Regions from separate parts of the Bradyrhizobium sp. USDA 372 genome, predicted to be linked through region 2. Evidence: predicted binding sites of a transcription regulator. Region 2 holds the regulator's gene; the other holds the start of a gene.

Region 1 (15,615 bases), 2.3 Mb from region 2:
TTAGCTCAACCGGTTCGGGATGAAACGCTCTCGCCCGCCATGAACACCGCCAGCGCCTCACGGTCCGCGGCGGGCATGGTCAGGCCGAGCTTGGAACGGCGCCACAGAACGTCATCCGGAAAGCGCGCCCATTCACGGCTCATGAGATAGCGCACCTCGGCGCCGGTCAGTTCGGGTCCGAAGGCCCGGCCAAGCTCCTCGCGTGTCCTTGCTTCACCGAGCATGGCCGACAATCGCGAGCCATAGGCGGCAACCAGGCGCTGGGCTTCCGGCTCCGACAAGAAGCGCCAGCGCTCGCGTGCGAGGTCGACCTCGGTGTCAAAACGGTCCCAGGCGAAATCTCCGCCGGGCAGCGCTGCGCCGGCGGTCCAGGGCGGCGACATCGGGTAGAACGGCGTCAGCTTCGTCACCGCCCGCTCGGCGCGCCGGCGCGAGGTGGTGACGTCGCCGCCGAACATCGTGATCAGCGGCGCCTTGCGCCGACGCGCATGGAACAGGGTCGTACCCTCGCGTTGCCGCGCGGACGCCGGCCTCAAATTGACGCCCGAGACGGTCCGGACCACGTCGGTCGGGACGATGCGCTCGCGAAAGTAGCGGCTCGCCGCTTCGCAGAGATAATCGACGTCGGCACCGCGCATCGCCACGATGGCGGGGTCGCCGGTGAAATCATGCGTGACCGTGCCGATCAGCGTGAACGCGCGCTCGAACGGGCTTGCGAAGATCAGCCGGCCGTCGCTGTTCTGGAACACGTAGACATTGTCAGAATCGAACAGCCTGGGCACGATGATCTGGCTCATCTGCATGGCCGCCACGGCGGGCTGCGGCTGGCGCAGGACTGTCTCCGCGACGATCGAGGTCCAGCCGCCACTGGTATTGGCCAGCGCCCTGGCTGTGATGGAGCGGCGGTGGCCGCGATCGACCACGGCGAGCCGCCAGATGTCGGTTCGGTCGGCACGCACGCAGCGTGCGCCGGTCCGGATCGCCGCACTACGCTCGGCGGCGTCCAGCGCCGTGAGCACGACAAGGCGCGAATCGTCGACGATGCAGTCCGAATATTCGAACGCCGTGCCGAACGGGCGCTTCAGCGCGTTGCCGACCGGGTGATGGGTGATGTCGAGGGTCGCCGACGCGGGCAGGCCGCTCCGGCCGGCGAGGCCGTCATAGAGAAACAGGCCGGCCCGCAGCAACCAGGGTGGACGCTCGTCTACATGCGCGGGAATCACGAAACGCATCGGCCGGACCAGATGCGGCGCGATCCGGAGCCAGATCCGGCGCTCGGCCAGAGCCCGGCGCACCCGCCAGAAGCCGCGGCGCTCCAGCACTGAGAGATCGCCGTGGATCAGCCGCGGTGTGGCCGACGACGCCGCGCCGCCGAGATCGCCTTGCTCGAACAGGATTACCCGCAGGCCGCGGCCCGCCGCATCGCGGGCGAGGCTGACGCCGTTCAGGCCGCCGCCGATGATCGCGAGATCGTAATCCGCCATGAAGCCGTCGAATGGGAGCGAACGCTCCCATCACTAACCGGTCTTCAGCGCAAGCTCCATGGCTTCGTCGCGGCCGACGAGGCCGGCATATTTGCCGATCGGCAAGGGCTTGCCGAGCAGGTAGCCCTGCACGCCGTCGCAGCCCTCCTTGGCGAGGAAGGCGAGCTGGTCGACCGTCTCGACGCCCTCGGCGATGATCGACATTTCGAGGCCGTGGCCGAGGTCGATGACAGCGCGCACGATCGCCGCCGATTGCGGGTTGCGGCCGAGATTGATGATGAAGGCGCGGTCGATCTTGATCTTGTCGAACGGAAACGCCTGGAGATAGCTCAGCGAGGAATAGCCGCTGCCGAAATCGTCCATGGAGATGCGCACGCCGAGCGCCTTCAGCCGGCGCAGCAGCGCGAGACCGCGGTCGAAATCCTCGATCAGAACACCCTCGGTGATCTCGAGCTCGAGCCGGCCGGGTGCAAGGCCCGTCTCGAGCAGGATCGAATGGACGAGGCCGACCACGTCGCCGTGCATGAACTGCGCCGGGGACAGATTGACCGCGACCTGCAGCGGCTTCGGCCACGACGCCGCCTCGCGGCAGGCCTCGCGCAGGATCCACTCGCCCATCTCGACGATGAGGCCGCTCTCCTCGGCGATGGGAATGAACTCGGCCGGCGAAACCTGGCCGCGCACCGGATGCTGCCAGCGCGCCAGCGCCTCGAAGCCGATGATCTCGCTCTCGGCGACGCTGTGGCCCGCGGCCCCCTGCGGCTGGAAGGCGAGCGCGAGCTCGCCGTTCTTGACCGCCATGGACAGGTCCTGGTGCAGCACGCGGCGGTCGCGAATCTGCTGGTCCATCTCGGGCTGGTAGAGGCTGATCGTGCCGCGCGACTTCTGCTTGGCGCGGAACAGCGTGGCACCGGCATTGGCGAGCAGCGAGGCGCCATCGGTGCCATTGTGGGGGAACACCGACATGCCCGTGGTGATGCCGGCGCGGACCGGACGGCCGTCGATCTGAAAATCCTTCGCGACGGCTTCGGCGATCTGCTGCGCCAGCGCGAGGCCGGCCTCGGGCTGCTTGCCGTCGATGATCAGCCCGAACTCGTCCCCGGACAGGCGCGCCACCACGCCGCCGCGCGCGGAATCCTGGAGCCGATGGGCGACCTCGATCAGGAGCTTGTCGCCGAGCGCATGGCCGAAGACGTCGTTGACCTCCTTGAGGCCGTCGAGGTCGACGCAGAGCACGGCGAACTCCTCGCCGGTGCCCTCGCAGGCCTCGATCATCTGGGTCAGCGCCTGCAGGAAGGCGGCGCGGTTCGGCAGATCGGTGAGGCCGTCGTGATAGGCCATGTGCGCCATGCGCGACTCGGTCTGCCGGCGATCGGTGACGTCCTCGTGGGTCTTGATCAGATATTGCGGCTCGCCGGCCTCGCTCAGCACGGTGGCGCGGCGGGTGAGGAACAGCCGCAGGCCGTCCTTGGTCGAGATCGGATGCTCCTCGGTGATCATCCCGCGTTTCTTGATCGCGGCCTCGTCGCGCGCGACGATCAGCTTGGCTTCCTTGGCGTTGAAGATGTCGGTCGCGGTCAGGCCGGTGGCTTCTTCGCGGCTGCGGTTGAGGATCGTCTCGGCGCTGCGGTTGGCGAGAAGATAGCGGCCGTCCTTGACCTGTTCCACGATCAGCGCAACCGGGATGTTGTCGACCACGAGCTCGAGGAACTTCTTGGTGCTCTCCAGCTCCTCCGACAGCGAGCGGCGGTCAGTGATGTCCTCGAACACGATGAGCAGAAATTCGGGCTTATTGCTCTCGTTGCGGACCACGATCCGGATCGAGGCGACCGTGCGCTGCGCACCGGCACGATCCACGTCGAACTCGTTGCGGTACTGGCCATCCGGCGAATTGAGTGCCGCCTCGTCGGCCGCCTCGATGCTCGCGGCCGAGGCCGATGCAAACAGCTCCCGCGCATTCCTGCCGACGGCGAAGTCCCGCGACAATCCCCAGAACTTCTCATAGGCGCTGTTGGCGAAGATGTAGCAGCCGTCCTCGATGTTCTTGGCCGCCACGCAGGCCGGCACATGGTCCAGCACCGTCTCCAGGAACTGCTTGGTGGAGGCGAGCTGCCGCGACAGCCTGCGCTCCTCGCTGACGTCGAGATGGGTCGCCACCGAGCCACCGTTCGGCAGCACGAAATATTTCACCAGGATGGCCCGTCCGTCGGGCAGCTCCGTGATCAGGCCGTTGACGCTCGATGCCTTGTCGTAGAACTCGGCGTCGGAGGCGGCATTCAGCACCCCGCGCCTGCGACGAAGCTCGAGAAGGTCGTGGCCATTCATGCCAGGCCGGACTTCCGACCGCGTCAGGCCATAGATCTCGAGATAGCGGTCGTTGCAGAAGATGATGCGGCGCTGCGCATCCGTCATCACCACGCCCTGGTTGAGATTGTTCATGGCGGAGGAGATGAAGGCGTTGCGCCGCAGCTGCAAACGCCTGGACCGGCGCAATGAGGAATGGATCCACAGCCCGATCGCGGCGAGGAACGCGCAGACCACGATGCCGGCGATCAGGGCTTCCCAGATCACGCCCGGATCAAGCCCGGTGAGATCTGCCGCCACGGCAAGGCTGTCCGATGCCGCAAAGGCGCGCGCAGGCGCGCCCGTGCCGGCCAGGCATAGGAGGGCCTGCACAGCAATCGAAAGCGTGCTGCCCACGTGCCAGTTCTTCTCAGCCATCAGCCACCCGCGATTTCAACGTCGGATTGTCTGGCCTCGCGGGTTTGGATCGGGTAAACGCCTGAGGGAACAACAGAATAATGTCACGTGAAATACGGCAATTGCCCTGACATGATAAACGCCTTCTTAACGGAAGCCCCGCCTGCGCGCCCCTGCCCGGGCCATACGCCACCGGTGCTTCCAACTGGTATCCTGCACAACCATGGATAGGGTCGACTGCGTCGTCATCGGAGCCGGCGTGATCGGTCTCGCGGTGGCCCGAAAGCTCGCCCAGGCCGGGCGCGAGGTGATCGTGCTCGAGGAAGCCGAGGCGATCGGCACCGTCACCTCCTCGCGCAACAGCGAGGTGATCCATGCCGGCATCTATTACCGCGCCGGGAGCTGGATGGCGCGCATGTGCGTGGCCGGCAAGCACGCGCTCTACCGCTACTGCGACGAGCGCGGCATCCCGCACAAGAATTGCGGCAAGCTGATCGTCGCGACCAGCCCGAAAGAGACCGAGAAGCTGCAATCGATCAAGGCGCATGCCGAGGCCAACGGCGTGCTCGACATGCAGCTGCTCTCGGGCGAGGTCGCACGCGCGCTGGAGCCGGCGCTCGCCTGTGACGCCGCGCTGCTGTCACCGTCGACGGGCATCATCGACAGCCACGCCTACATGCTCTCGCTGCGCGGCGAAGCCGAGGACGCCGGCGCGGCTTTCGCGTTTCACACTCCGCTGATCCGTGCCAGGGCGGCGGCCGGATTTATCGAGATCGATGCCGGCGGCGAGGCACCGATGACGCTGCAATGCAGCCTCCTCGTCAACGCCGCGGGGCTGTCGGCGACGCATGTGGCGCGCAGCATCGACGGCATGCCGCTGGACCGGATTCCAGCGACCTATCTCGCCAAGGGAAACTATTTCAGCTGCAACGCCAAGGCGCCGTTCTCGCGCCTGATCTATCCGGTGCCCGAGCCCGGCGGATTGGGGGTGCACCTGACGCTGGACATGGCAGGACAGGCGCGCTTCGGGCCTGACGTCGAATGGATCGAGACGATCGATTACGAGGTCGACCCCTCACGCGCCGAGCGGTTCTATCCCGCGATCCGCAAATACTGGCCGACGCTGCCTGACGGCGCGCTGATGCCGAGCTATTCCGGCATCCGCCCGAAGATCGTGCCCCCGGCCGTGGCCACGCAGGATTTCTTGATGCAGGGCCCGCGCGATCACGGCGTTGCAGGCCTGATCAATCTGTTCGGCATCGAATCGCCGGGATTGACGTCCTCGCTCGCGATCGCCGATCACGTCGCCGAGCTCGCAGACATCGAGAGCGCTTCGAGAAGCGGATAAGTGTTGGTATCGAGACCACGCGTCCAAACAAGAGTGAGCGCCGCGCAAACCTGTTGCACGGTGCACACCTTGCAGCAGGGATGAGCACGAATGCTCTCATCCCTGCGTGAAGGATGTGATCAACTCTACACTGTCACGGGGGTTACTAGTGGAGCGTGTCGCCTTGCTTCAGACGCTCGATCTGGTCCTTGACCATCAACTTCCGGCGCTTCAACTCAACAATTTGCAGGTCGTCTGTTGAAAGGTGCACGAGAGCTTCGTGCAATTCGTTTTCGAGAAGTTTGTGCTTCCGTTCCAATTCAACGAGATGTGCCTGAATTGTCATTCGAAACCTCCTCGGTAGGGTTGAACCTCAGGATTCGATCCGGACGCCTAAGTCTACATCACCGATTCGTCCTGTCGATGGGTAACCGTCGTCGCCGCGTCATTTTTGAAAGTTCATATGTAACGAAGCGTGACTAGGGGAACCACGCCGGAAAAATCCATGATATCAATGCGCCGGCGCCACGCCGCAGCTCCTCGCAGAAATATCTTGCGGGAGATCGGCGACGAGGGATCGCAGATCGCTTGCGATCACGCGGCGCAAGGACGATAATTTCCACAGGGCATCCACAGCCCAGATCTCACGCCTATCGGTTTTCGGCCACCGCAGACATGACCAATGAAGATGAGCGTGAGCTCGAAGCCGAGCTCACCCGGTTGCAGCAGGAACACCGAGATCTCGATGCGGCGATCGATGCGTTGCATCAATCGCCCGCCCCCGACCTGTTGCGGTTACAGCGCCTGAAAAAGCGCAAGCTGTTGTTGCGCGACCGCATCGCTTTCATCGAAGACCAGATTACGCCCGACATCATCGCCTGAGCCTGGGCCGGTCTCGCGCGGCGCCCGCCGCTTCCGAATCCGCTTGACTCAATAAGAACAAAATAGGAACATTCGCGGGCGCCCCACCACCTCAGAGAACGCTCAAGACAACACACGAGGACAACGCAGATGTCGGCGACCGCCCTTCTCGACAACAGCCATTATGAACAGGCCTGCGATCAGGCGATCGCGATGTGCGACGGCAATCTGCGCAGCACCATCAAGGCGCTGATCATGGCCAACGAATATCTGGAAGCCGAGCTGGAGGAATTGCAGGCGGCAATTTCCGCGGGCTGCATTCCGGAGACTTCGCGCAGCAAGATGCGGAGCAAGAGCAGCGCCGCCTGATTTTCAAAGCGCGAAGAGACCGCGCTTTGTTTTAAGCATGATCTTGTCGGAAAACCGCTTGACACTTTTCCGGATCATGCTCCATCGGAGCAACGCCATGTCGGATGTCACCTATTACGTTGCAATGCCCTTTTTGATCGATGATGACGGATCCCCCGTCGCAGGCGCGGCAGAGGAGTGTCAGTCCTCGACGGCGGCGCTGCGACGCGCAGAGATTCTGGCGCGCGGCGCCGGCCATATCGGCGCGGTCGCATTCAGCCGCAGCGGCGATCCCTTGACCGGCGAGTTCGGGGATGCGACGCTGCTGCGCAAATTCGGCAACGTGCCGGAAGATCTTGCAACCCTCTAGACTAGCGCTCGCTGCGGAGCCTGATCCGCCGCTTCGTGCCGGCGGTGCGCCTTGCGCACATACATGGCGGCATCCGCCTCCTCCAGGGCGCGAGCTGCCGCGGACTGCGGACCGAGCAGGGCGACGCCCGCCGAGGCGCCCGCGGTCACGTGCTGGCCGCGAAAGACGAAGGACAATTCGTCGATCGCCTGCTCCAGGGCGGCGGCCTTCGCCTTGGCATCGGTCTCGCTGAGATTCCAGAGCAGCAGCGCGAACTCGTCGCCGCCGAGGCGGCCGACCACGTCGGAGGCGCGGACCTGTCGCGTCAGCGTGGCGACAATCGCCTTGAGCACCTCATCGCCGGCGGCATGACCGAAGGAATCATTGATCGGCTTCAGCCGATCGACGTCGAGCACGATCAGCGCCCCGCTGGCGCGGTAGCGCTTCATATAGGCGATGGCGCGCGCGAGCTCGCGCTCGAAACCGCGCCGGTTGGGGATATCGAGCAGGAAATCGGTGTCGGCGGCCGCCTCGAGTTCCGAGATCCGCAGCAGGGCTGCCTTCAGCTTGCTCCTGAGGCCGCGAATGGCCGCCTTGCTGTCGTCGGCAGCAGGCGCTCCGCGCAAGGCCGGTTTGGCCGCGCGGCTCGAAGCGGCTTTGGATCGGCCGGCGCTGATGGTCCGGCCCTTTCCGGCCTTCGCAGAGCTCGCCCTTTTTGGTTTCTTCATGGGCATCCTGCTCAATGAAGGCTTGCGGGGATTCACCAAGACAGGATAGTGGATTCCCTTCTCCTTGCCACCGCCTTGCGAGCCGCCGGCCGGAAACGTTAATCTGGCCTATCTTTCTGTTTTTCTGGGCACAATTGACGTCATGACCGCGCCAATCGCCATCATCATGGGCAGCCAGTCGGACTGGGACACGATGCGGCACGCCGCCGACACGCTTGACGCGCTCGGCATTGCTGCCGACAGCCGCATCGTCTCGGCCCACCGCACACCCGACCGGTTGTTCGCTTTCGCCAAGGGCGCCAAGGCCGCGGGTTACAAAGTCATCATCGCCGGGGCCGGTGGCGCGGCACATCTGCCCGGCATGGCGGCAGCGCTGACGGAACTCCCGGTGTTCGGCGTTCCCGTCGAATCCAGGACGCTCAAGGGCGTCGATTCGCTCTATTCGATCGTCCAGATGCCCGCGGGCATCCCGGTCGGCACCCTCGCCATCGGCAAGGCCGGCGCGATCAATGCCGCGCTGCTGGCGGCCGCCGTGCTGGCGTTGTCGGACCCGGCCCTGTCGGATCGCCTCGCCGCCTGGCGCAAGGCGCAGACCGAGGCGGTCGCCGAGCGCCCGGAGGACCAGGCGTGACGGACACCAGGCACGTGAAGCTGAAGCCCGGTGACACCATCGGAATCCTCGGCGGCGGACAATTGGGCCGGATGCTGGCCATGGCCGCGGCGCGGCTCGGCCTGCGCTGCCAGGTGTTCTCGCCCGATCCGGATTCGCCGGCCTTCGACGTCGTGCTGAACGCGACCTGCGCCGAATATGCCGACGTCGAGGCGCTCGAGTTGTTCGCGCACGATGTCGACGTCATCACCTATGAATTCGAGAACGTGCCGGCGGCAGCCGCGCTGGTGCTGGACGCGCGCCGCCCGGTGCTGCCCAATCGCAAGATCCTCGAGACCACCCAGGACCGGCTCGCCGAGAAGGATTTCGTGACGCGGCTCGGCATCGGCACTGCCGCCTATGCCGACGTCACCTCCGTCTCCTCGCTGCGCGAGGCGATCGCCAGGATCGGCCTTCCGGCGGTGCTGAAAACCCGCCGCTTCGGCTATGACGGCAAGGGCCAGGCCATCATCCGCGAGGGCGACGACATCGCGAAAGTGTGGACCAGCCTCGCCACCAAATCGGCGATCCTGGAGGCCTTCGTGCCCTACGAGCGCGAGATCTCCGTGATCGCCGCGCGCGCGGCCACGGGCGAGGTCGAGTGCTTCGACGTCACCGAGAACGAGCACCGCGACCACATCCTGAAAATATCGCGTGCACCCGCGCCGATCCCGGATGCGCTCGCCGAAGAGGCGCGCAGCATCGCCGGCAAGATCGCAACCGCGCTCGACTATGTCGGCGTGCTCGCGGTCGAGATGTTCGTGCTCGCCAACGGCACCGGGCCGAAGGTGCTGGTCAACGAGATCGCGCCGCGCGTGCACAATTCAGGACACTGGACGCTCGACGGCGCGTCCATCTCGCAGTTCGAGCAGCACATCCGCGCCATCGCCGGCTGGCCGCTCGGCAAGCCGGTGCGCCACGGCGACGTCGTCACCATGACCAACCTGATCGGGGACGAGATCAACGACTACGAAAAGTGGCTGAGCGTGCCCGGCGCGACCGTGCACATCTACGGCAAGGGCACGCCGCGCCCCGGCCGCAAGATGGGCCACGTCACCGAAGTCAGGCCGCCCCGGGACGAGTGACGGGATCGCAGCAGAGGCTGCAATCCCGCCGGGTGCTTTTCGATTACGCCGTCTTCACGCCCGCAACGACGCCGGTGGGCTCCTCGCTGAGCCAGCGATAGATCACCCCGCCGAGCGCGCCGCCGATCAGCGGCGCGATCCAGAACAGCCAGAGCTGCGACAGCGCCCAGCCGCCGACGAACAGCGCCGGGCCGGTGCTGCGCGCCGGGTTCACCGAGGTGTTGGTGACGGGAATGCTGACGAGATGGATCATCACCAGCGCGAGCCCGATCGCCAGCGGTGCGAAACCCGCCGGCGCGCGGCCATGGGTGGCCCCCATGATGATGAACAGGAACATCATGGTCATCACCACCTCGGTGAGGAAGCACACGATCATGCTGTACTGGCCGGGCGAATGCGCGTCATAGCCGTTGGAGGCAAAGCCCTTGCCGACGTCGAAGCCGGGCGCCCCGCTGGCAATGACATAGAGCAGCCAGGCGGCAATGATCGCCCCCGCCACCTGGGCGACGATGTAAGGCAGGACCTGCCCCGCCGGAAAACGGCCACCGGCGGTAAGACCGACCGTGACGGCCGGGTTGAGATGGCAGCCGGAGATGTGGCCGATCGCATAGGCCATGGTGACGACGCTCAATCCGAAGGCCAGGGACACGCCGACCAGCCCGATTCCCACCTGCGGGAAGCCGGCCGCAATCACCGCGCTTCCGCAGCCCGCGAATGTGAGCCAGAAGGTGCCGATGGCTTCGGCAGCATATTTTTTGATGTCCATTGTGGTCCCCTCATTGCAAGAATCCGGATCAAAGCTCCGGCGCGGCCCCGTCCTCGGCGCCAAACCGCCCAAATCGGGGCCGCATGGAGGTATTTTCGCCGCATTTAATGGCCGAACTTGGCCCGAAAACCCGCTTGGCCGGTGGACATCTGCTGTTTTGTCTGATACATCCGCGCGCTCAAGGTTAAGGGCTTGCGCGTTTCGCCATCCCCTTTGACTTACCAGAATTCAAATCCGATCCACTTGAAGAGGATGCCGCGTGCAGGTTCTCGTTCGCGATAACAATGTTGATCAAGCCCTCAAGGCGCTGAAGAAGAAGATGCAGCGCGAGGGAATTTTCCGCGAGATGAAGCTCCGCGGTCATTACGAGAAGCCCTCCGAGAAGAAGGCCCGCGAAAAGGCCGAAGCCGTGCGTCGTGCGCGCAAGCTCGCCCGCAAGAAGCTGCAGCGCGAAGGCCTGCTGCCGATGAAGCCGAAGCCGGTGTTCGGCGCCGGCCCGGGCGGCGATCGCGGCGGTCGTGGCGGCCCCGGTGCAGGTCCGCGCGGACCGCGCTGATCCGATTCAGCAAGACTTCAGTTTTCGATGACGCGGGCCCCAGGCCCGCGTTATTGTTTTGAGGACTTGTCGGATCAAGCTCTAGCGCGAGCGAACCGTAGATGGCCTCCCCTTTCCCTCAGCGCGGCTTTGCGCGACGGCGTCGGATCTGGCAGCCGCCGCTCGCGGTGGCGTTGACGGGAATCGCGCTGTGCGGCTGCTCGTTCGATCTGGGATCGCTGATGCCGGAGAAGGACAAGCCGCAGGAAGCGCCCAAAGCCACCGCGCCGGCCGAGGGCGCGGTAAGCGCCGGCAACGTCACCGAAGCCCAGGCCCATACCGCGAAGGCCCAGTCCCTGGCGAAGTCAGGCGAGACCACGGCAGCGCTCGACGAGTTCAACCGCGCGATCGGCCTCGATCCCTATAATGCGCAGGCGCTCTATGGCCGCGCCCTGATCTACCAGGGCAACAACCAGCACGACTTCGCGATCGCCGATTTCAGCGCGGCCAGTGGCCTCAACCCGCAAAAGGCCGAGCCGCTGCTCGGCCGCGCCACCAGCTATCTCGCGCTCGGCAAGGTCAAGGAGGCCGCAGCCGATCTCGATGAAGCCTCCGAGGCGGATCCGCACAATGCCCAGGTCTGGACCGCGCGCGGTCAGGCCTATGAGCGGCTGGGCGACAAGGCCAAGGCGGCGGCGTCCTACACCAGGGCGGTCGCGCTTCGTCCACGCGACGAACCCGCCCGCAGCGGTCTCGCCCGCGTCGGCGGCTGACCGTTTGGTGTGGCCTGAGCGTAGTTCTAGTCGGGCGTAGCGCTCTTGGGCAGAACGGCGTTGAACATCGACTTCATGCCCGACAGCATCTCGTCGGCGACATTGGTCTTCTTCGGCCGCGGCATGGAGGCGCCCGCATCGGCACGCAGGTCGAGCGGGGGCGCGATCACCGGCACGGGAATGTCGGCCGGCGGCGTCACCCGATTCGGATCGTCGTTGCCGACCGAGGCCGTGTAGGGCGGATTGGAGCCCGCATTGCCATAGGCCTCGAGCGAAGGCGTCGAGACATTGATCGGCGGCGGCAGCGGACGGACCGGGGACGGCTCCACATTCACGACCCGCGGGGCCTCCGGCGTGCGGGCAGCGTCCCGCACCGCAGGCTCGGCCGGCTTGGTCTCCGAAGCGCGAGCCTCGGCAGGCTTGGTTTCCGACGATTTGGCCTCGGCAGCCTTGCCCTCGGGCGATTTGCGCAGGCGCTCGATCGCAGCACGCGCCAGATCGTTGGCGTCGGGAGCCGGGGAAGCCGCCGTCGGGGCTGAATTGGCCTCAACCACCGGAGCAGAGACAGCCGGTGCGGATTTCGCCGCGGCCTTGTCGCGGGTAGAGGGTCGGCCGCGCGGGGCGGCGTCAGCGGGAGCCACGTCTGCGGCCTTGGTCTCGGCGGCCGGCGGACGATCGGCCGGCTTCTCGGCTGCCGCCTTGTCCGTCACGCTCTTCTCGGGAATTCCCTTGGCCTTGACGCCAGGCGCGGGAAGGTTGGCGCTATCGGTCGGCTTGCCGTCGCCGCCGGTCTGGGCAGGCGCGGTCACGGCGGCTGGGGTGTCGGCGGCCGGCTTGGCGTTGATGTAATGATTGACGATGTAGGCCCCGATGATCGTCGCGAGCACCGAGGGGAAAATATCCATCGAAATTTTTGCGAGGTATTTCAGCATTCCGACCACTCCCCGCGCGACCTGATGCGGGAACTTTAGGGCATTGTGAGGGATCAACTGCGACGGATCGATGGCAAAGGGTGGCGCGCCCCCTAGCGTTTCAGCTCAATTTCAAGGAACACGATCTCAGTTGAGGTTTCGTTAAGTACGTCATGCTGGACGCCGGCCTTGCGGAAATAGGATTTTCCGGCGGAAAGCTGCGCCTTGGACCGTTCGCCATTGGGCGCCACGATGGTCATCTCGCCGGCGGCGACCGGAACGATCACATAGTCCATCCCATGGGTGTGATGGCCGGTGGCGCTGCCGGGGGCAAGCCGCCATTCGGTCACCCGGACCTCTTCGTTGTCGATCTGGACGTCGGACTTGGCGGCAAGCACCGGGAGCTCCTTCTAGGGCACGAAAACCATGAACACGTAGACGGCAAATACCACCATATGCACCAGGCCGAACAGGACGTTGGTTCTGCCTGTGCCGAAGGTCAGCATGCTCAGGAAGAAGGTCAGCAGCAAAAGGACGCTGCCCTGGGCGCTGAGGCCGAGCTCGAGTTCCTTGTCGAGCGCATAGGTCGCGACGCCGACGGCAGGAATGGTCAGGCCGATGGTCGCCAGCGAAGAGCCGAGGGCGAGATTGATGCTCTTCTGGAGGTCGTTCCTGCGCGCCGCCGCGACGGCCGCAACGCCCTCGGGCATCAGGATCAGCAGCGCGACCAGAAGGCCGGCGAAGGCCGGTGGCGCCCCGATCCTGGCGTCCACGGCATCGACCACCAGCGAGAATTTCTTGGCGAGCAGCACGACCGCCAGAAGCGAGACCAGGAGCAGCACCACCGTGAGCGCGAGTGCCCCTGCAGACACGTGCGCCGCCCCGCCCTCGCCGCCCGCACGTTCGTGCACGAAGTAATCCTTGTGCAGGACGGTCTGGGTGTAGAGGAACACCGCATAGAGCGCGAGCGTGACCACGTCGACGAAGCCGAGCTGGACCGCCGAATAGACCGGCCCCGGCGTGGTGGTGGTGTAGTTCGGCATGATCAGCGTGATGGTCGCGAGCGCGAACAGGACGCTGAGATAGACGTTGGCGCCGGAGAGCTGAAAGCCCTGCTCGCGATAGCGCAGGCCGCCGATGAAGATGCAGAGCCCGACGAGGCCGTTGCAGACGATCATGACCACGGCGAACACGGTGTCGCGGGCCAGTGCCGGGGCAGGCTTGTCGCCTAGCATGATCGTGGTGATCAGCGCGACCTCGATGATGGTCACCGACAGCGTCAGCACCAGCGTGCCATAGGGGTCGCCGACCCGCTCCGCGATCACCTCGGCATGATGAACCGCAGCGAACACCGTGCCGAACAGGATGACCAGGAGGACGATTGCGAAGAGCAGTCCGCCAAACGACAGCGTGAACACGTAACCCGTCGCGCTGACGGCCGCGAACAACAGCACGGCCAGCGCCGGAAAGACCCAGGCCGACCGGGGCATCGGATCATGCGCGCTCATCCACCGGCTCCAATCCCAGCATGATCCGGAAAAGTGTGTTGCGGTTTTCCGATATGATCATGCGCAATCGAAAAACCGAGGTGCGATGAAATTCATCGCAGCTCGGCCGAGCAGTAGCAAATCGGCCGGCAGATTCAATGCCAGTGCAGGATCGGCGCGACCGGCAGGAACGTCAGCAACAGGAACAACGGGATCAGCACGGCGCCCGCGCGCAGGAGATAACCGAAGAAGCTCGGCATCTCGATGCCGTTCTCGCGGGCGATGCTGCTCACCATGAAGTTCGGCGCGTTGCCGATATAGGTGAGCGCTCCCATGTAGACGGCTCCCATCGAGATCGAGGCGAGCGTGCCCGAGAGCTCATGCATCAGCACCTGCGGGTCGCCGCCGGCGAGCTCGAAGAACAGCAGATAGGTCGGCGCATTGTCGAGGAATGCCGACATCAGTCCGGTGAACCAGAAATAGGCGACCTCGCGCGGGGTGCCGTCCGGCGCCGTCACGGCCGACAGCAGCCAGGCGAACGCGCCGTGATGGCCGGCATTGAGCATGGCAATGACCGGGATGATGGCGACGAAGATGCCCGCGAACAGCTTTGCGACCTCGCGGATCGGCTCCCAGGTGAAGCCGTTGGCCTGCCTGTGCTCGTCGGGCGTCAGCCATACCGACAGCGCCGCGATGGCCAGCAGCACCAGATTGCGAACGAGGTCCTCCAGGTCCAGCCTGGTGCCGAGAACATCGAACGCGATGCCGGGCCTCCACATCGCGGAGGCGAGCAGGCTGGCGACGATGGCTGCGATCAGCACCAGATTGACGAGGCCGCGGATGCGCAACGGCTCGCCACGGCTTGTGTCAGTCGGAGGCGGCTCGCTGCGAAAGCGCCAGACGTCGATGACGGCGAAGATCGCGAGCAACAGACCGGCAACCAGCGCGGTCTGCAACCAGATGGTCCGCGTGGTCCAGAAGAAGTCGACACCGTGGAGGAAGCCGACGAAGAGCGGGGGATCGCCGAGCGGGCTCAGCGCGCCGCCGACATTGGCCACCAGGATGATGAAGAAGATGACGACATGGGCGTTGTGGCGCCGCAGCCGATTGGCGCGGATCAAGGGGCGGATCAGGATCATCGCGGCACCCGTGGTGCCGACGATGCTCGCCCCCAACGTGCCGAGCGCGAGGATGCCGACATTCGCCGCCGGCGTGCCCTTGATGTCGCCCGTGATGAGAATGCCGCCGGCAACGACATAGAGCGCGAACAGCAGCACGATGAAGCCGAGATATTCGGCGAGGATGGCATGGACCAGCGCCGCCAGCATCGCCATGCCGCCGGCGAAGACGACGAGCGCGGCGAGCGCCAGCAGCGACCAGGCAGCTGTGATCTTGCCGTAATGGTGATGCCAGATCTTTGGCAACAGCAGCGGCCCCAGTGCGATCGACAGCAACAACCCGGCAAAGGGCAGCGCATGGGGCCAGCGCATCGCCGCGCCGTCGAGCCCGGTCGCGGCAAGCGCATTCTGCGGCAGAAACGTCAAGCAGGAGACGGCGAGCGCGGGAACGTAACGTTGAGCCAAGCCGTCAGCCGCCAATGAAGCCTCTCGCC
Region 2 (15,615 bases):
CGCTGAGAACCCCGGATTTCGCTGCGCTCCATCCGGGCTTCAGAAAGGTCACTTCACCGCGTCGAAGCACCAGGCCAAGATGCCCTTCTGCGCATGCAGGCGGTTTTCGGCCTCGTCGAACACGACCGATTGCGGGCCGTCGATCACTTCATCCGTGACCTCCTCGCCGCGATGGGCCGGAAGGCAGTGCATGAACAATGCATCCGCCTTGGCCAGCGACATCAGCTTGGCATTGACCTGGTAGGGCTTGAGCACGTTGTGACGGTGCTCGCCCTCCTTGTCGCCCATCGACACCCAGGTGTCGGTGACGACGCAATCGGCGCCGCGCACCGCGGCCTCGGGATCGGTACCGAGCACGATCGGCGCGCCCGTCGCCTTGATCCAGTCCCGCATGACCTTTTTCGGTGCGAGCTCCGGCGGCGTTGCGACGTTGAGCTGGAATTTGAAGCGCTCGGCGGCATGGGCCCAGGACGCCAGCACGTTGTTGTCGTCGCCGGTCCAGGCCACCGTCTTGCCCTCGATCGGGCCGCGATGCTCCTCATAGGTCATGAGGTCGGCCATCACCTGGCAGGGATGCGAACGCCGGGTCAGGCCGTTGATGACGGGCACCGTGGCGTTGGCCGCAAGCTCCAGCAGCGCATCGTGATTGAGGATGCGGATCATGATGGCGTCGACATAGCGCGACAGCACCCGCGCGGTGTCGGCGATGGTCTCGCCGCGGCCGAGCTGCATCTCGGCGCCGGTGAGCATGATCGCCTCGCCGCCGAGCTGGCGCATGCCGACGTCGAACGAGACGCGGGTGCGGGTGGAGGGACGCTCGAAGATCATCGCCAGCGTCTTGCCTTCGAGCGGCCTGACCGGCTGCTGCGCCTTCTGCTTCGCCTTCATGGCGGAAGAGGCGGCGAGCATGCTCTTGAGCTCCGACAGCGGCAGCTCGTTGATGTCCAGGAAGTGCTTTGGAGCTTTGTTGGGCGTCGTGCTCATCAGCTTGCCGCCCGCTTGGTCTGACTGGAGGAGATCGCCGTGCAGGCGCGTTCGAGCCGGCCGACGCTGTCCTCGATTTCCGCTTCGGTGACGATCAAGGGCGGCAGGAAGCGCACGACATTGTCGCCGGCCCCGACGGTGAGCAGCTTTTCGGCGCGCAGCGCCGTGACGAGATCGCCCGAGGGCACCACGGCCTTGATGCCGATCAAGAGGCCCTCGCCGCGCACCTCGCTGACGACATCGGGGTGACGATCGATCACGGAGGCGAGCTTCTGCTTGAGCAGCAGCGACATCTTCTGCACGTGGTCGAAGAAGCCGGGCTTGAGCATGACGTCGAGCACGGCGTTGGCAGCCGAGATCGCGAGCGGATTGCCGCCGAAGGTGGAGCCGTGCGAGCCGGGCCCCATGCCGGCGGCCGCATCCGCGGTCGCCAGCACCGCGCCGATCGGGAAGCCGCCGCCGAGCGCCTTGGCGAGCGACATCACGTCCGGTGTGACGCCGGTGCGCTTGTAGGCAAAGAGCTCGCCGGTGCGGCCCATGCCGGTCTGCACCTCGTCGAAGGCGAGCAACAGGCCGCGCTCGTTGCAGAGCTCGCGCAGCGCCTTCAGGAAGGCGGGAGGTGCAGCACGAACGCCACCCTCGCCCTGGATCGGCTCGATCAGAATGCCGGCGGTGTGCGGGCCGATCGCCTTCTTCACGGCGTCGAGGTCACCGTGCGGCACCTGATCGAAGCCGTCCATCGGCGGACCGAAGCCCTCGAGATATTTCGCAGATCCCGTCGCAGCCAGCGTCGCCAGCGTGCGGCCATGGAAGGCACCCTCGAAGGTGATGATGCGATAACGCTCCGGATGGCCCTTGGAGAAGTGATGATGGCGGACGAGCTTGACCACACCTTCCAGCGCCTCGGCGCCGGAATTGCAGAAGAACACGAAGTCCGCGAAGCTCTCATTGCAGAGGCGGCTTGCGAGCTTCTCGCCATCGGGGCTCTGGAACAGGTTCGACATGTGCCAGAGCTTCGTCGCCTGCTCCTGCAACGCCTTGACCAGCGCGGGATGAACGTGGCCGAGCGCATTCACCGCCACGCCCGAGGTGAAATCGAGATAGCGATCACCATTGGTCGCGATCAGCCAGCAGCCTTCGCCGCGCTCGAAACCGAGGTCGGCCCTGGCGAAGACGGGGAGCAAATGCGGCGCGGCGCTGTTAGTCATGACGTCACTTGAATGTTGCGGACGGTGTGAGGCACGCATTGCGCAACGCACCATTGACCGGCCCCGGAAAACGAAACGTGCCGCCTTTTAAGGGCGGCACGTGGCACTATCTTATGCTTGGAAAGACGGGTGTCAATGCCGCCCGGAAAGCCTCGCGAAACGCTGAATCCGTAGTCTTGCGGTGCCGATTTTGCGGGTTTTTCGCCACGGAACATGTGGAAGCGAGTCGGCGGACTCTTGCGCGGGAGTCACGCCATATTGTAGCGTTTGGACTGTCAGATACGACATCTCGTGCAGCAGTTCTGATCCCAAAAGTCCTCATGTACCGGCGTAAACGTTCGGGCGTCTTGAGCGCGCCCGGCGAGCCTTAAGGGATTCTGGCGGCACGGGTTTTTCAAGGCTTTAGGCAATCGCGGCGAAGGCTCCAGGATGGCAGGCGCGCTGCGAGGGAAAGGGTGCAATGACGGTTTTGACCTGGTCCGATGATCGCGTCGAGCAGCTGAAGAAGCTCTGGGAGGCCGGACTTTCGGCCAGCCAGATCGCGGCGGAGCTCGGCAATGTGACCCGCAATGCCGTGATCGGCAAGGTGCACCGGCTCGGCCTGTCCGGCCGCGCCAAGAGCCCTTCATCGGCAGCGCCGCGGCCGCGCAAGGCACGGCCCGCGCAGCACATGATGCGCGTGACGCGACCCGTTGCGCGCGGTAACACCGCGCTGGCGCAGGCCTTCGAGGTCGAGGTGGAAGCCGAGCCGGTTACCTACGACAACGTGGTGCCGATGAGCCAGCGGCTGTCGCTGCTGGAATTGAACGAGGCGACCTGCCACTGGCCGGTCGGCGATCCCTCGAGCCCGGATTTCTTCTTCTGCGGCGGCAAGGCGCTCTCGGGCCTGCCCTATTGCGCCCAGCATTCGCGCGTGGCCTATCAGCCCGCAGCGGACCGCCGTCGCGCACCGGCGAAGCCGAGCACGCGCTGAGCTTGCGGGATTAGTTGATCGCCGAGATTACAGCCGTCACACGATGACGGCGCCACCTACTCAGTGTCATCCCCGCGAAGGCGGGGATCCATAACCACAGGGCGCAATTGCTGCGCGAGATGGTCACGCCGGGTCTTCGCCAAACAAAGTCCTTGGGTTGATCGCGACGAGCGCAAGCGCTCGCGCTGAGATCCCGGGCTCGCGCTGCGCGCGCGCCGGGATGACGGCTGAGATTGTGGCCACAGCTCGCCAAACAACAGCTCGAAACGCCTACGTCTGCTCGGCCTTCGCGAAGCGATCATCCAGCGCGTAGCCGGCGCCGCGGACGGTGCGGATCGGGTCCTGCTCGCGGCCGAGATTGAGCAGCTTGCGCAGGCGGCCGATATGGACGTCGACGGTACGCTCATCGATATAGATGTCGCGGCCCCAGACGCTATCGAGCAGCTGCTCGCGCGAGAACACGCGGCCGGGATGCTCCAGGAAGAACTCCAGCAGGCGATATTCGGTCGGGCCGAGATCGATCGGCCGGCCCGAGCGCGCCACGCGGCGCTTGTCGCGGTCGAGCTCGATGTCGCCATAGGCGAGCACGGTGGCGAGCCGCTCGGGGCTGGCGCGCCTGAGCAGACCCTTCACGCGCGCGAGCAGCTCCGGCACCGAGAACGGCTTGACGATGTAATCGTCGGCGCCGGTTGCGAGGCCCCGTACCCGCTCGCTCTCCTCGCCGCGCGCGGTGAGCATGATGATCGGCAGCTGCTTGGTCTCGGGACGGGTCCGAAGCCGCCGGCACAGCTCGATGCCCGACAGGCCCGGCAGCATCCAGTCGAGCACGATCAGATCGGGAATGTGCTCCTTGAGGCGGGTGTCGGCGTCGTCGCCGCGCATCACCGTCTCGACGTCATAGCCGTCGCCTTCGAGGTTGTAGCGGAGAAGCTCGGTGAGAGCTTCCTCGTCCTCTACCACCATAATGCGTGCGCCCATGTTGTCGTCGCTCCTTAGGTATTCGGCACCGTCGTGGCGAAGGTCGTCATGTCGCCCTTCGGCCGCTTGTCGGTGATCGCCTGGCCCTCGATCATGTAGAACACGGTCTCGGCGATGTTGGTGGCGTGGTCGCCGATCCGCTCGATGTTCTTGGCACAGAACATCAGGTGGATGCAGAACGAGATGTTGCGCGGATCCTCCATCATGTAGGTGAGGAGCTCGCGGAACAGCGAGGTGCAGATGGCGTCGACTTCCTCGTCGCCCTTCCACACCGCCATCGCCGCCGGCAAATCGTGCGCGGCATAGGCGTCGAGCACGCTCTTGACCTGCTGCTGCACGAGGTCTGTCATGTGCTCCAGGCCGCGGAACAGCTTGAGCGGATGGAAATCCGTCTCCAGCGCCGCGACGCGCTTGCCCATGTTCTTGGCAAGATCGCCGATGCGCTCGAGATCGGTCGCAACGCGCATGGCGCCGACGATCTCGCGCAGGTCGACGGCCATCGGCTGGCGGCGGGCGATGGTGAGCACGGCGCGCTCCTCGATGCGCTTCTGCAGCGCGTCGAGATCGGCGTCGGTGGTGACGACGCGCTGGCCGAGTGCCACGTCGCGGCGGATCAGCGCGTCGACGGAATCGACGATCATGCGCTCGGCGATGCCGCCCATCTCGGCGACCAGGCGAGTGAGCTCCTGAAGGTCGCTGTCGAAGGCCTTTACGGTATGTTCAGAACCCATATTCCGTCTCCTCAGCCGAACCGGCCGGTGATGTAATCCTGCGTGCGCCGATCGCTCGGCGACGTGAAGATCTTGCTGGTATCGTCGAACTCGATCAACTCGCCGAGATACATGAAGGCGGTCTTGTCGGAGACGCGCGCCGCCTGCTGCATGTTGTGGGTGACGATCGCGATCGTGTAATTCTCGGACAATTCCTGGATCAGCTCCTCGACCTTGGCGGTCGAGATCGGGTCGAGCGCCGAGCAAGGCTCGTCGAACAGGATCACCTCGGGCCGCACCGCGACGGTGCGGGCGATGCAGAGGCGCTGCTGCTGGCCGCCGGAGAGCGACAGGCCGGAGGCATTGAGCTTGTCCTTGACCTCATTCCACAGCGCGCCGCCGCGCAGCGCCTTCTCGACGCGGCCGTCCATCTCGGACTTCGAGATCTTCTCGTACAGACGAATGCCGAAGGCGATGTTCTCGTAGATCGTCATCGGGAACGGCGTCGGCTTCTGGAACACCATGCCGACCCGGGCCCGCAACAGGTTGAGGTCCAGCTTGGCGTCGAGGATGTTGGTCTGGTCGAGCAGCAGCTGGCCGGTGGCGCGCTGGCCCGGATAGAGGTCGTACATCCGGTTGAAGATGCGCAGCAGGGTCGACTTGCCGCAGCCCGACGGGCCGATGAACGCCGTGACGCGGTTGGTGCCGAGCGTCAGATTGATGTTCTTCAGCGCGTGGTGCTCACCGTAGTAGAAATTCAGGTTGCGCGCGGTGACCTTGGCGGGCGCCTCGGGCAGCGGCTGCGAGCCGGGATGAACGGTCGGCGCGCTGACGGAAACAGACATTTCACTCATTTTGCAGTCCTCTCGGCGCCAAGGATGCGCGCGCCAATGTTCAGGGCAAGCACGGTCAGGGTGATGAGCAGCGCGCCGCTCCAGGCGAGTTGCTTCCAATATTCGTAGGGGCTCTGCACGAAGTTGTTGATGGTGACAGGTAGGTTCGCCATCGTCTTGTTCAGGCCGAGGCTGAAGAACTGGTTCGACAGCGCCGTGAACAACAGCGGTGCGGTCTCGCCCGCGACACGGGCGGTCGCCAGCAGCACGCCGGTGATGAGGCCCGAACGCGCGGCACGATAGGCGATGCGCTTGATCACCAGCGAGCGCGGCAGACCGAGCGCAGAGGCCGCCTCGCGCAGCGGATTCGGCACCAGCAGCAGCATGTCCTCGGTGGTGCGCACCACGACCGGGATCACGATGACGGCGAGCGCGAGGCTGCCCGCGATCGCCGAGAAGCCCCGCATCGGCACCACCACCGCGCCGTAGATGAACAGGCCGATGATGATCGAGGGCGCCGACAGGAGAATGTCGTTGATGAAACGGATCACCGAGGTCAGCTTGTCGTTGCGGCCGTATTCGGCAAGATAGGTGCCGGCGAACAGGCCGAGCGGCGCGCCGATGCCGACGCCGATCACGGTCATGATCAGCGAGCCGACGATGGCGTTGAGCAGACCGCCTTCGTTCGATCCGGGCGGCGGCGTGTTCTCGGTGAAGACCTGGAGGTTGAGCCCGGCCAGGCCGTTGTAGAGCAACGTCATCAGGATCAGCGCGAGCCAGGTGACGCCGAACGCAGCGGCTGCGATGCAGAGACCGCGAATGACGATGTCCCAGCGGCGGCGGCGCGAATAGATCGGGTTCATGACTTCACTTCCCCGCCTTGGTTTCCAGGCGCAGCAGCATCAACCGGGCGGCCGCGAGCACGAAGAACGTCAGCACGAACAGCAGGAGGCCGAGCAGGATCAGGCCGGACTGGTGCAGGCCGTCGCTCTCGGCGAACTCGGATGCGATCGCGGCCGAGATCGTGGTGCCCGGCGCGAAGATCGACGAGGAGATCTTGAACGAATTGCCGATGATGAAGGTCACCGCCATGGTCTCGCCGAGCGCACGGCCCAGCGCCAGCATGACGCCGCCGATGATGCCGACGCGGGTGTAGGGGATCACGACGCTGCGGACGACTTCCCAGGTGGTGCAGCCGACGCCATAGGCGGCTTCCTTCAGCACCGGCGGCACCGTCTTGAACACATCGACCGAGATCGAGGTGATGAAAGGCAGCACCATGATGGCGAGGATCAGGGCGGCGTTGAACAGGCTGAGATAGGACGGGGGACCCGCGAAGATCGCGCCCAGCACGGGAACACCGTCGAACACCCTGATCATGAAGGGCTGGAAGGTGTTGGCCAGGAACGGGCCGAGCACGAAGAAGCCCCACATGCCGTAGATGATCGAGGGGATGCCGGCGAGCAGCTCCACCGCCATGCCGATCGGGCGGCGCAGCCATTGCGGGCAGAGCTCGGTGAGGAAGATCGCAATGCCGAGACCGACGGGAATGGCGATCAGCATCGCGATGAAGGAGGTGACGAGCGTGCCGTAGATCGGCCCGAGCGCGCCAAGCACCGGCGGATCGGCGGAGGGCGCCCAGCGCTGCGTCCACAGGAAGGAGATGCCGTATTCCTTGATCGCCGGGAACGCACCGACGATCAGCGAGATGATGATGCCGCCGAGGATCAGCAGCACCGAGATCGCGGACAACCGCGTGATCCAGTAGAAGGTGACGTCGCCGAGCTTGAACGCGCTCAAGGCCTTGGCGCGATCATATGGACCGGCAGCATCAATCACATTGCTCTCGACAGCCATCTCAGCCACGCCGATCCCCTGTACCCATTTATATACGTATATACGCTTGTTGTTGGTGGCGGTCCCGTGCCCCGGATGCGGTGCAGCGCGAAGCGGTGCGCTGCTGATCCGGGGCCTGGTGCTTGTGGGTCCCGGCTCTGCGGAGCGGCACACTGGACGATGCTTTGCATCGCCAGGGCCGCACCGCGTCCGGGACACGAGAGCTCTACTTAGCTCTTGATCTCGGCAGCCCAGGTCTTCTCGATCAGCTGGACGACGCTGTCCGGCATCGGGATATAATCGAGCTCTTCAGCCGCCTTGCCGCCGTTCTTGAAGGCCCAGCGGAAGAACTTGATGGCTTCCTGCGAGGCCGCCTTGTCGGTGGCGGACTTGTGCATGAGGATGAAGGTCGCCGCCGTGATCGGCCAGGACTTCTCGCCGGGCTGGTCGGTCAGGATGACGTAATAGCCGGGCGCCTTGGCCCAGTCGGCGTTGGAGGCGGCCGCCTGGAAGGCCTCGACGGTCGGCTGAACCGGCTTGCCGGCCTTGTTGACGAGACCGGTGTAGGTCAGCTTGTTCTGCTTGGCATAGGCGTACTCGACGTAACCGATCGAGTTCTTGGTCTGGCTGATATTGCCCGACACGCCTTCGTTGCCCTTGGCGCCGACGCCGACCGGCCACTCGACCGCGGTGCCCTCGCCGACCTTGCTCTTCCAGTCCGCGCTGGCCTTGGAGAGGTAGTTGGTGAAGTTGAAGGTGGTGCCCGAACCGTCCGAACGGCGGACCACGGTGATCGCCTCCGAGGGCAGCTTCGCGTTCGGATTGAGCTTCTTGATCGCGGCATCATCCCACTTGGTGATCTTGCCGAGATAGATGTTGGCCAGGGTCTCGCCGTCGAACACCAGTTCGCCGGGCTTCACGCCCTCGAGGTTGACGACAGGGACGATCGCGCCCATCACCATCGGCCACTGGACGAGGCCGTCCTTCTCGAGCTGCTCGGCCTTGAGCGGCGCGTCGCTGGCGCCGAAGGTCACGGTCTTGGCCTGGATCTGCTTGATGCCGCCGCCGGAGCCGATCGACTGATAGTTCAGACCGTTGCCGGTCTCCTTTTTGTAGGCGTCAGCCCACTTCGAATAGATCGGGAACGGGAACGTCGCGCCGGCACCCGTGATGTCGGCAGCAAAGGCTGCCGTCGCCGATGCGGCGACCAAGCCAGCAGCGACGAGAGTTTTGAGGAAATTCATGCTGGTCTCCATACAGGGGAGCGAAGCGCCATCCGCGCCCGATCGCGCTCCCCGCGCCGCCCCTTTAGGAGCGGTCGGCTGTGCTTTTACGAAGGTTTCGTGACAGCTGGATGACACAGTCAACCGACTGAAATCGCTTGATTTTTGGGTCTAAGCCGGCGTCTTGGCCTGGGGAAAACAGGCGGTAAAAGTGGCGCCCTGCCGGGGCACGCTTTCGATCAGAAGCCGACCGCGATGACGGTTAAGAATATGTTTCACCAGCGATAATCCGAGCCCGGTGCCGCCCTGCGAGCGGCTGTCGCCGACATCCACCCGGTAGAAGCGCTCGGTCAGCCGGGGCAGGTGCTCGGGCGCGATGCCAGGGCCGAAATCGCGAACCATGACCCGGATTTCCTGAGTTCCATCAGTGGCCGCGCTCGATGTCAGCGACACGATGACGCGTCCGCCCGAGGCGCCATATTTGAGCGCGTTCTCGATCAGGTTCTCGAACAGGCGGAGCAGTTCCTCCCGGTCGCCCGCGATCATCACCGGCGGCTCCGGCAGGTGGATGTCCACCTCGACCTGACGCTCGCGCGCCAGCGGCTCGAGCCCGTCGGCGACCTGGCGGATGATCGGGACGAGATCGACCAGGGTGTCCGGCCGGACATGGGCCGACAGCTCGACCCGCGACAGCGACAGAAGATCGTCGATCAGGCGCGCCATGCGCGTCGCCTGATTGTGCATGATGCCGAGGAAGCGCTCGCGTGCCTTTGGATCGTCCTTGGCCTGGCCCTGCAGCGTGTCGATGAAACCGGACAGTGCGGCGAGCGGCGTGCGCAGCTCATGGCTGGCATTGGCGACGAAATCGGCGCGCATCTCCTCGACCCGGCGCAGCGGCGTCTGGTCGTGGAAGGTCATCAGCATGCATTTGTCGGTGCCGCCGAAGCTGGTCGGCACCGGTACCGGCGTGATGATCAGCTCCATCCAGCGATCGACCGGAACATGATCGAGATAGGTCGCGCGCCGCGGCTCGGTGGTCGCGATGGCCTCGCGCAGCGCGGTGATGATCTCCGGCGAGCGCAGCGCGAACTGGGCGAGCTCGTTCCGGCGCAGCGCCGGCGCGAGCTGGGCGGCCGCGGCATTGAGGTGGACGACGCGGCCGGCGCGGTCGAGCAGCACCGCCGGATCCGGCATGCCGGCAACCACCGCGGCCACCGCCGCGCTCTCAACCGGGTTGATGCGCCTGACGTCGTCGCGGGAGGCGGCGGGATCGTGCAGCCGCCACGGGATCAAGGCGGCCGCCGCGATGCAGAGGAACACGATTGCGGCGTGCAGCGCCGACAATTCGCCGAGCGAGACCACGACGGACAGCGCCAGCGCCGCGGCGATCAGAATGATGGTCGAGTGCCGCAGCCGGTCGGACCAGGGCTGGGCGGAGGGAGAAGAGGGGGCGTCGATCGCCATCGGGGCGGGCTTCTCCTGGGGGCTGTCCTTAAGGACCTGACACCGGTCAGGCGCCGCTGTCGCTGCGCTCTCTCACATAGGCGGCTTCAGGCGCAGGACCGGGGTCCAGCTTGAGCGCCGCCTGTTGCAACCGCTTCGATCGGGCGCCGATGATAACTTCTCGAAACGTCAGCAAGATTACAGATAGGACGAACGGAGACAGATAATAGAGGACGCGGAACAGCAGCATGCCGCCCAGGAGCTCCTCCCGGTCCATCTGCCAGAGGCCGACCAGCATGGCGGCGTCGAACACCCCCAAGCCGCCGGGCGAATGGCTGGCGAAGCCGAGCAGGGTCGCCGAGACGAAGATCACCGCGACCACGACGAAGCCGAGATTGGGCTCGTCCGGGACCAGCACGTACATCGCCAGCGCGCAGAAGCCGAGATCGACGATGCCGATCGCGATCTGAAGCAGCGTCAGCGGCCCGCCCGGCAGCACCACGGTCCAGGGGCCGCGGCCGACCACCCGCGGCTGGGTCCAGACCCAGACCACATAGCCGATCAGCGCCACGATGATCATCAGCGCCAGCGTCCGGTTCAGCCAGGCCGGCAGCTGGTCGATCGAGGCCGCCGCCTCCGGATGGTAGGAGATGCCGAGGCCGAGCACGGCGGCATTGCCCAGCCAGAACGTCAGGCCGGCGAGAAAGCAGATCTTTGCGACGTCGATCGCGTTCAGCCCGTAGGCCGAATAGATGCGGTAGCGCACCGCACCGCCAGTGAAGACGGATGCGCCGACATTGTGGCCGATCGAATAGCTGGTGAAGGCCGCGAGCGCGTTGATGCGATAGGGCACATGGGCATGGCCGATCGCGCGCGTGGCGAAGAGGTCGTAGAAGGTCAGCGTGAAATAGCCCGCAGCGACAAACAGCGCCGCCATCGCAATCTGGCTCGGCTCGGTACTCTTGATCGCTTCGAGGACCTCGTTGAAATCGATGCCCCGCAGCATGTGGTAGAGCACATAGCAAGCGATGCTGATGACCGCGATGCTGATCACAACTCCAAGCTTATGCAGGATTTGCTTCTGGCGCAGAAACGTCGTCACCCTGCGTATGGCTTCCAGCATCTAGACCTCGAACAACGCTTCAACGGCCAGGGTGGCCGGCGGACAGGCGGACGCGCAGGCATTCAACGAACCCGCGCTGCCGGCGCCGGCATCGCGCATGCCCCCCGCCCCTCCACTAGCGCGTTTTCGGCCGAAGTGGAATTCGGCAATTCGAACAAAAACGCGTGCCTTCAATATTTTAGGCAGGGTAGCGGCTCCCGGTGCAGGGGTTGGCGCTTTCGGCGGCAAGGCCTGGCGCGAATCTCCATGGCGATCCTGCGCAGGGGCCATGAAGTTTTGATGATTTCGGCCGCACAATGTTCCGTCACGCCTTAAGCCGACGTCAATCTATGGGGCCCGCCCGCCTGTTGAAAGAGGGGGCAATCCCGGCATCGTTCCCGGATTTTCCGATGCGCCGGAAGGTCGCGGGCTCCAGACCGCACTCAAGGCGCGGCCAAATAGCCGCGGCCAAAGGCGCCGGCCTGATCCTCGAAGATCGCCATGGCCGTGGTCATCCGCCTGAAGCCCAGGCGTTCGTAAAAGCCTTCCTTGCCCGGCACGGCGTAGAGGATGATCTTGCGATGGCCGCGGCAACGCGCAAGCAGACGTTCGATCATGTCGCGGCCGAGACCCCGCCCCTGATGATCCGGGTGCACTGCGACATCACAGAGATAGGCGCAGTCGCGGCCATCGGCGAGTACGCGGCCTGCGCCGACGAGGCGCCCCTGCTCATAAGCGAAGGTTCGAAACATGCTGTTGCCAAACACGAGCGCGAGATCGGCCGGTGTCTTGGTGCCGAGCGGTGCGATGCGGTAGAGCGCGGACAGCTCATCCCAGTCGACACCGGCGAGATCGTCGGACCAGACAATCGACATCGCAAAAGCCTCCCCGGCTCAGTCCCGGGCGGCATTGACGGCCGCCACGATTTCGTCGCCGTCAGGAAAATGACCTTTGCTGCGGCTGGCGACAATCCGGTCGCCGAGCTTCACCTGGAAAACGCCGCCCTTGCCGGGGACGAGATCCGATTCCAGCCCCAGCTGCCGGCGCAGCGCCGCGGCCGCCTCCTTGGCGCGCTTCTCATATCCACACGGCCGGCAATAGATGATGGTCACGTCGGACATCTCATCCTCCTTCAGGCCGCAAGTTGCGGACGCACCGCTTCGATGCCGGCGATCCAGCCGGCCACGGAACGGCCGATCGCATGGGGGTGATCCTCCTGGAGGTAGTGCCGACCGGGCCCGAGGCGGACGAGCGCGCAGTGCTGCAGCGAGGCCGCGAACGTCTCGGCAAATGCGGGAGTGACGACGGCTCCCGGCTCGCCCGCGAACAGCAGCTTTGGATAGGCGGACGCTTTCAGCGACGCATGAGCCGATTGCAGCGCGTGATAGACATCGGCGGGCTCGCCGGCGATCGGCAATTCACGCGGGAATGCAAGAACGGGACGACGGCTGTCCGGCGTCGGAAAAGGCTCGCGATAAGGCGCCATCTCGTCTTCGCTCAAACTTCGCATGATGCCGCCGGGCAGCACGCGTTCGACGAAGGCGTTCGCCTCGAGGACCATGGCCTCCCCCTCGCCTTGCGTCCTGAATTTTCGGAAAGTTTCGCGCGCAGCTTCCGCCTGGTGGAAATCCTGCCAAGTCGGCATCGGCCGGATGAACTCCATGAAGGCGAGCCCGCGCACGAAGGCCGGCCGGCGCGCCGCAAGATGAAATGAAAGGGCCGTGCCCCAATCCTGCGCAACGAGATAAGCTGAATTGATTCCGAGCTCTTCGATCAACGCGTCGAGATAGCGGACGTGGTCGAAGAAGCGATAGGCGATATCGGGTTTGCCGGACCGGCCGAAGCCGATGAGATCGGGCGCGATGCAATGCGCCACCGGCGCCACCAGCGGCAGGATGTTTCGCCAGATATGGGACGACGTCGGATTGCCGTGAAGAAAGAGCGCGACCGGCGCATCCTTCGCGCCCGTCTCGCGATAAGCCATCGTGCTTCCCAGCACGGAGGCGCTGCGGATCTGAATCTCGGCTTGCTGGCTCATGTCGGCTCCTTGAAGACGGTCTTGAAGGCGATGGTCTTGAATCGCTCGAGCGCGCGGGGCGTGCGGTCGACCTTCATGCGCAGGATCGCGCCCTGCCAGGACGCGAGCAGGAAGTCGGCAAGCTCCTCGGGCTCGAATTCGGAATCGATCTCGCCGCTTTCCTGCGCCTCGCTGATGCAGGCCGCGAACGGCATGCGCCACTCGGCAAATATTTCGGCGAGGCGGGTGCGCAGCAGCTCGCTGCTGCCGGCCGCTTCCAGACTGAGATCGCCAATGAGGCAGCCGCGTCCGTAGCCGTCGGCTTCGAGGCGGCCGGTGATGATGTCGAGATAGCGTTTGAGCCGCGCCCGCGGCGTCAGCGAGGCGTCTTCAAGGGCCTCCGCCACCAATCCCTTCGTGATCTCGAAATAGCGGTCGAGCACCTCCGAAGCGAACGCTTCCTTGGAGCGAAAATGATTGGTGAAGGACCCCTGCGGGGCGCCCGCCGCGGCGGTGACATCGCGCACGCTGGTGCCGTGATAGCCGGTCCGGAACATGACCTTGAGGCCGGCGTCGAGGATGGCGTCTTTGAGCGAGGGCTTGGGCATGAGCAAATAATACGTACGTACGTATTATTGTCAAGCGCAGCCTTTCCCGCCTCTTCATGACCTCGCTGGGGAGAAAGGGGGCTCGGCGGCGGGGCTTCAGCCTGCCCGCATGCTGCGCGCGACCACGCGGTCGCGCAACCAGGCGCCGATGGTGCAGCCGACGAGGTAACAGGCGAACATGATCAGGCCGAGGTCGAGCCAGTAGCCGAAGCGGCCGGGGACCACATGGGCGAGGGAGGCCGCGACCAGGGCGGCGGCAAGCACGGCGAGCCAGCGCGCGGTCACCTTCGAAGTGCCGTTGCCGCGCTGGACCACCGAGATCCAGCCCATGCAGAAGCCCAGCAGCAGCGAGCCGATCAGCCAGCCCAGATGGAACGAGACGAGATAGGGCATCGTCACCTCACCAGAAATTCGATGCGGCGGTTCTGCGCCTTGCCTTCATCGGTGTCGTTGCCGGCGACGGGCTGCGTGCTGCCATGGCCGACCGCGGTGAAACGGCTGGCGGGCAGGCCCGCTCTGACCAGATAGTCGATCACTGCTTGAGCGCGCTTTTCCGAGAGAGCCTGGTTGAAGGAATCCTCGCCATCGGCGTCGGTGTGTCCGGCGACCTCGATATTGGTGGTGGGGCAGCGCAACGCCGTCTCGATGAGACGATCGAGGATGCCGGCTGAATCGGGATCGATGTCCGCGCGCTTATTGGCGAAGCGGATCTTGCCCTTGGTCAGAAGCTCCGAGAACAATTGCTGGCACACGGTACCGTCGACCGGGCCTGCGGCGGGCTTCACCGTGATCTCCGGCTTGTATTGCCAGTTCTTCGGGAAGTCCTTGCCGAGGCCTGCGCGGATCTCGTTGGCGGCGCCCTCGTAGAGCGCATCGCCCGAGAGCTTCACCTCGCGGTCAGAGACGACGAGCGTTCCGGTCGACAGCCGCGACAGCGCGCCGAGCGCGGCGACGACCGCCGTGTTGAAGGAGCCGGGTGCGCCGATGCTGGCCTTGAGATTGTCGACGACCTTTTCGGTGAAGAACTTTCGCGAGGCGCTGGTGGCAATTGCGGCGTGGACGTTGTTGTCAGGAACGTAGCCGGTGAGCGTCACCGTCGCGGCTACCGGATCCTTGTAGGCCTGGAAGATGTAGGGCGGCGCCTTGATCTCGTTGGCGGCGATCGAAAAGCCCTCGGGCAGGTTCTTCAGCGCAGCCGCGATTGCCTCGCGGCCGCCGAGCTCGCGCGCCATGCCCGACAGGTTGACCTTGGTGTCCGTGATCGTGATCTTGCCGTCCTTCAGCTTGCCGATCTGATCGAGCAGCAGCATCGCGGCGGCCTCGAACCGCGGTGGCGCCCCGCGCGCCAGCCCCATCTGGTCGGCGACCTCGACGCCGCCGACTTCCTTTCGGGCCGCCTCGGTCAGCCGACCCTTCATCGACGGCAGCGGCGCGGAGCCCGACAGCGTCACCCGCACCACGTCGCGCTCGGCGTTCCAGACGAAGGGCTTGGCCTCAGGAACGAGACGGGTCCGGTCGTCGACCAGCCGCACGCCGGGCACGGTTTCGACAGCCATCACCGCGTCGCGGCGCCCCTCCTCGGAGAAGGCGTCCGCGGCCAGGCTGACGTCGCGGCCGTCAACCGCGATCCGGGTCTTGTCCAGAACGGTGTCCTTCAGCGCAGCCGAGCTGCGGGCCGACAGATCGGCCTCGACCGGTAA

Evidence for each region. Region 2 encodes PhoB, which activates phosphate uptake and scavenging genes when phosphate is short. Its sites were predicted from a motif close to TGTCATNNANCTGTCAT; they were not measured.
Region 1: the regulator PhoB is predicted to act here: its motif matches at 5,944-5,960, upstream of AB7M16_RS27300 (YdcH family protein).

Annotation. Positions count from the first base shown of each region.
Region 1 covers NZ_JBRJHR010000001.1:5,826,951-5,842,565, reverse strand. Annotated here, with positions in the region: gene AB7M16_RS27315 (glycerol-3-phosphate dehydrogenase) at 6-1,484, opposite strand; gene AB7M16_RS27310 (EAL domain-containing protein) at 1,518-4,205, opposite strand; gene AB7M16_RS27305 (NAD(P)/FAD-dependent oxidoreductase) at 4,408-5,532, shown strand; gene AB7M16_RS27300 (YdcH family protein) at 5,678-5,857, opposite strand; gene AB7M16_RS27295 (YdcH family protein) at 6,187-6,393, shown strand; gene AB7M16_RS27290 (hypothetical protein) at 6,523-6,741, shown strand; gene AB7M16_RS27285 (hypothetical protein) at 6,839-7,090, shown strand; gene AB7M16_RS27280 (GGDEF domain-containing protein) at 7,087-7,797, opposite strand; gene purE (5-(carboxyamino)imidazole ribonucleotide mutase) at 7,940-8,428, shown strand; gene AB7M16_RS27270 (5-(carboxyamino)imidazole ribonucleotide synthase) at 8,425-9,531, shown strand; gene aqpZ (aquaporin Z) at 9,575-10,297, opposite strand; gene rpsU (30S ribosomal protein S21) at 10,557-10,853, shown strand; gene AB7M16_RS27255 (tetratricopeptide repeat protein) at 10,955-11,605, shown strand; gene AB7M16_RS27250 (hypothetical protein) at 11,632-12,537, opposite strand; gene AB7M16_RS27245 (cupin domain-containing protein) at 12,630-12,914, opposite strand; gene AB7M16_RS27240 (calcium:proton antiporter) at 12,927-14,024, opposite strand; gene AB7M16_RS27235 (sodium:proton antiporter) at 14,159-15,615, opposite strand, start outside; gene AB7M16_RS27230 (alpha/beta hydrolase) at 15,591-15,615, opposite strand, start outside.
Region 2 covers NZ_JBRJHR010000001.1:3,546,872-3,562,486, forward strand. Annotated here, with positions in the region: gene argF (ornithine carbamoyltransferase) at 49-984, opposite strand; gene AB7M16_RS16865 (acetylornithine transaminase) at 984-2,192, opposite strand; gene AB7M16_RS16870 (GcrA family cell cycle regulator) at 2,653-3,165, shown strand; gene phoB (phosphate regulon transcriptional regulator PhoB) at 3,436-4,143, opposite strand; gene phoU (phosphate signaling complex protein PhoU) at 4,158-4,874, opposite strand; gene pstB (phosphate ABC transporter ATP-binding protein PstB) at 4,886-5,707, opposite strand; gene pstA (phosphate ABC transporter permease PstA) at 5,704-6,549, opposite strand; gene pstC (phosphate ABC transporter permease subunit PstC) at 6,554-7,543, opposite strand; gene pstS (phosphate ABC transporter substrate-binding protein PstS) at 7,753-8,766, opposite strand; gene AB7M16_RS16905 (ATP-binding protein) at 8,917-10,209, opposite strand; gene AB7M16_RS16910 (lysylphosphatidylglycerol synthase domain-containing protein) at 10,256-11,311, opposite strand; gene AB7M16_RS16915 (GNAT family N-acetyltransferase) at 11,734-12,165, opposite strand; gene AB7M16_RS16920 (SelT/SelW/SelH family protein) at 12,184-12,411, opposite strand; gene AB7M16_RS16925 (haloalkane dehalogenase) at 12,423-13,328, opposite strand; gene AB7M16_RS16930 (TetR/AcrR family transcriptional regulator) at 13,325-13,915, opposite strand; gene AB7M16_RS16935 (hypothetical protein) at 14,012-14,308, opposite strand; gene AB7M16_RS16940 (OmpA family protein) at 14,311-15,615, opposite strand, start outside.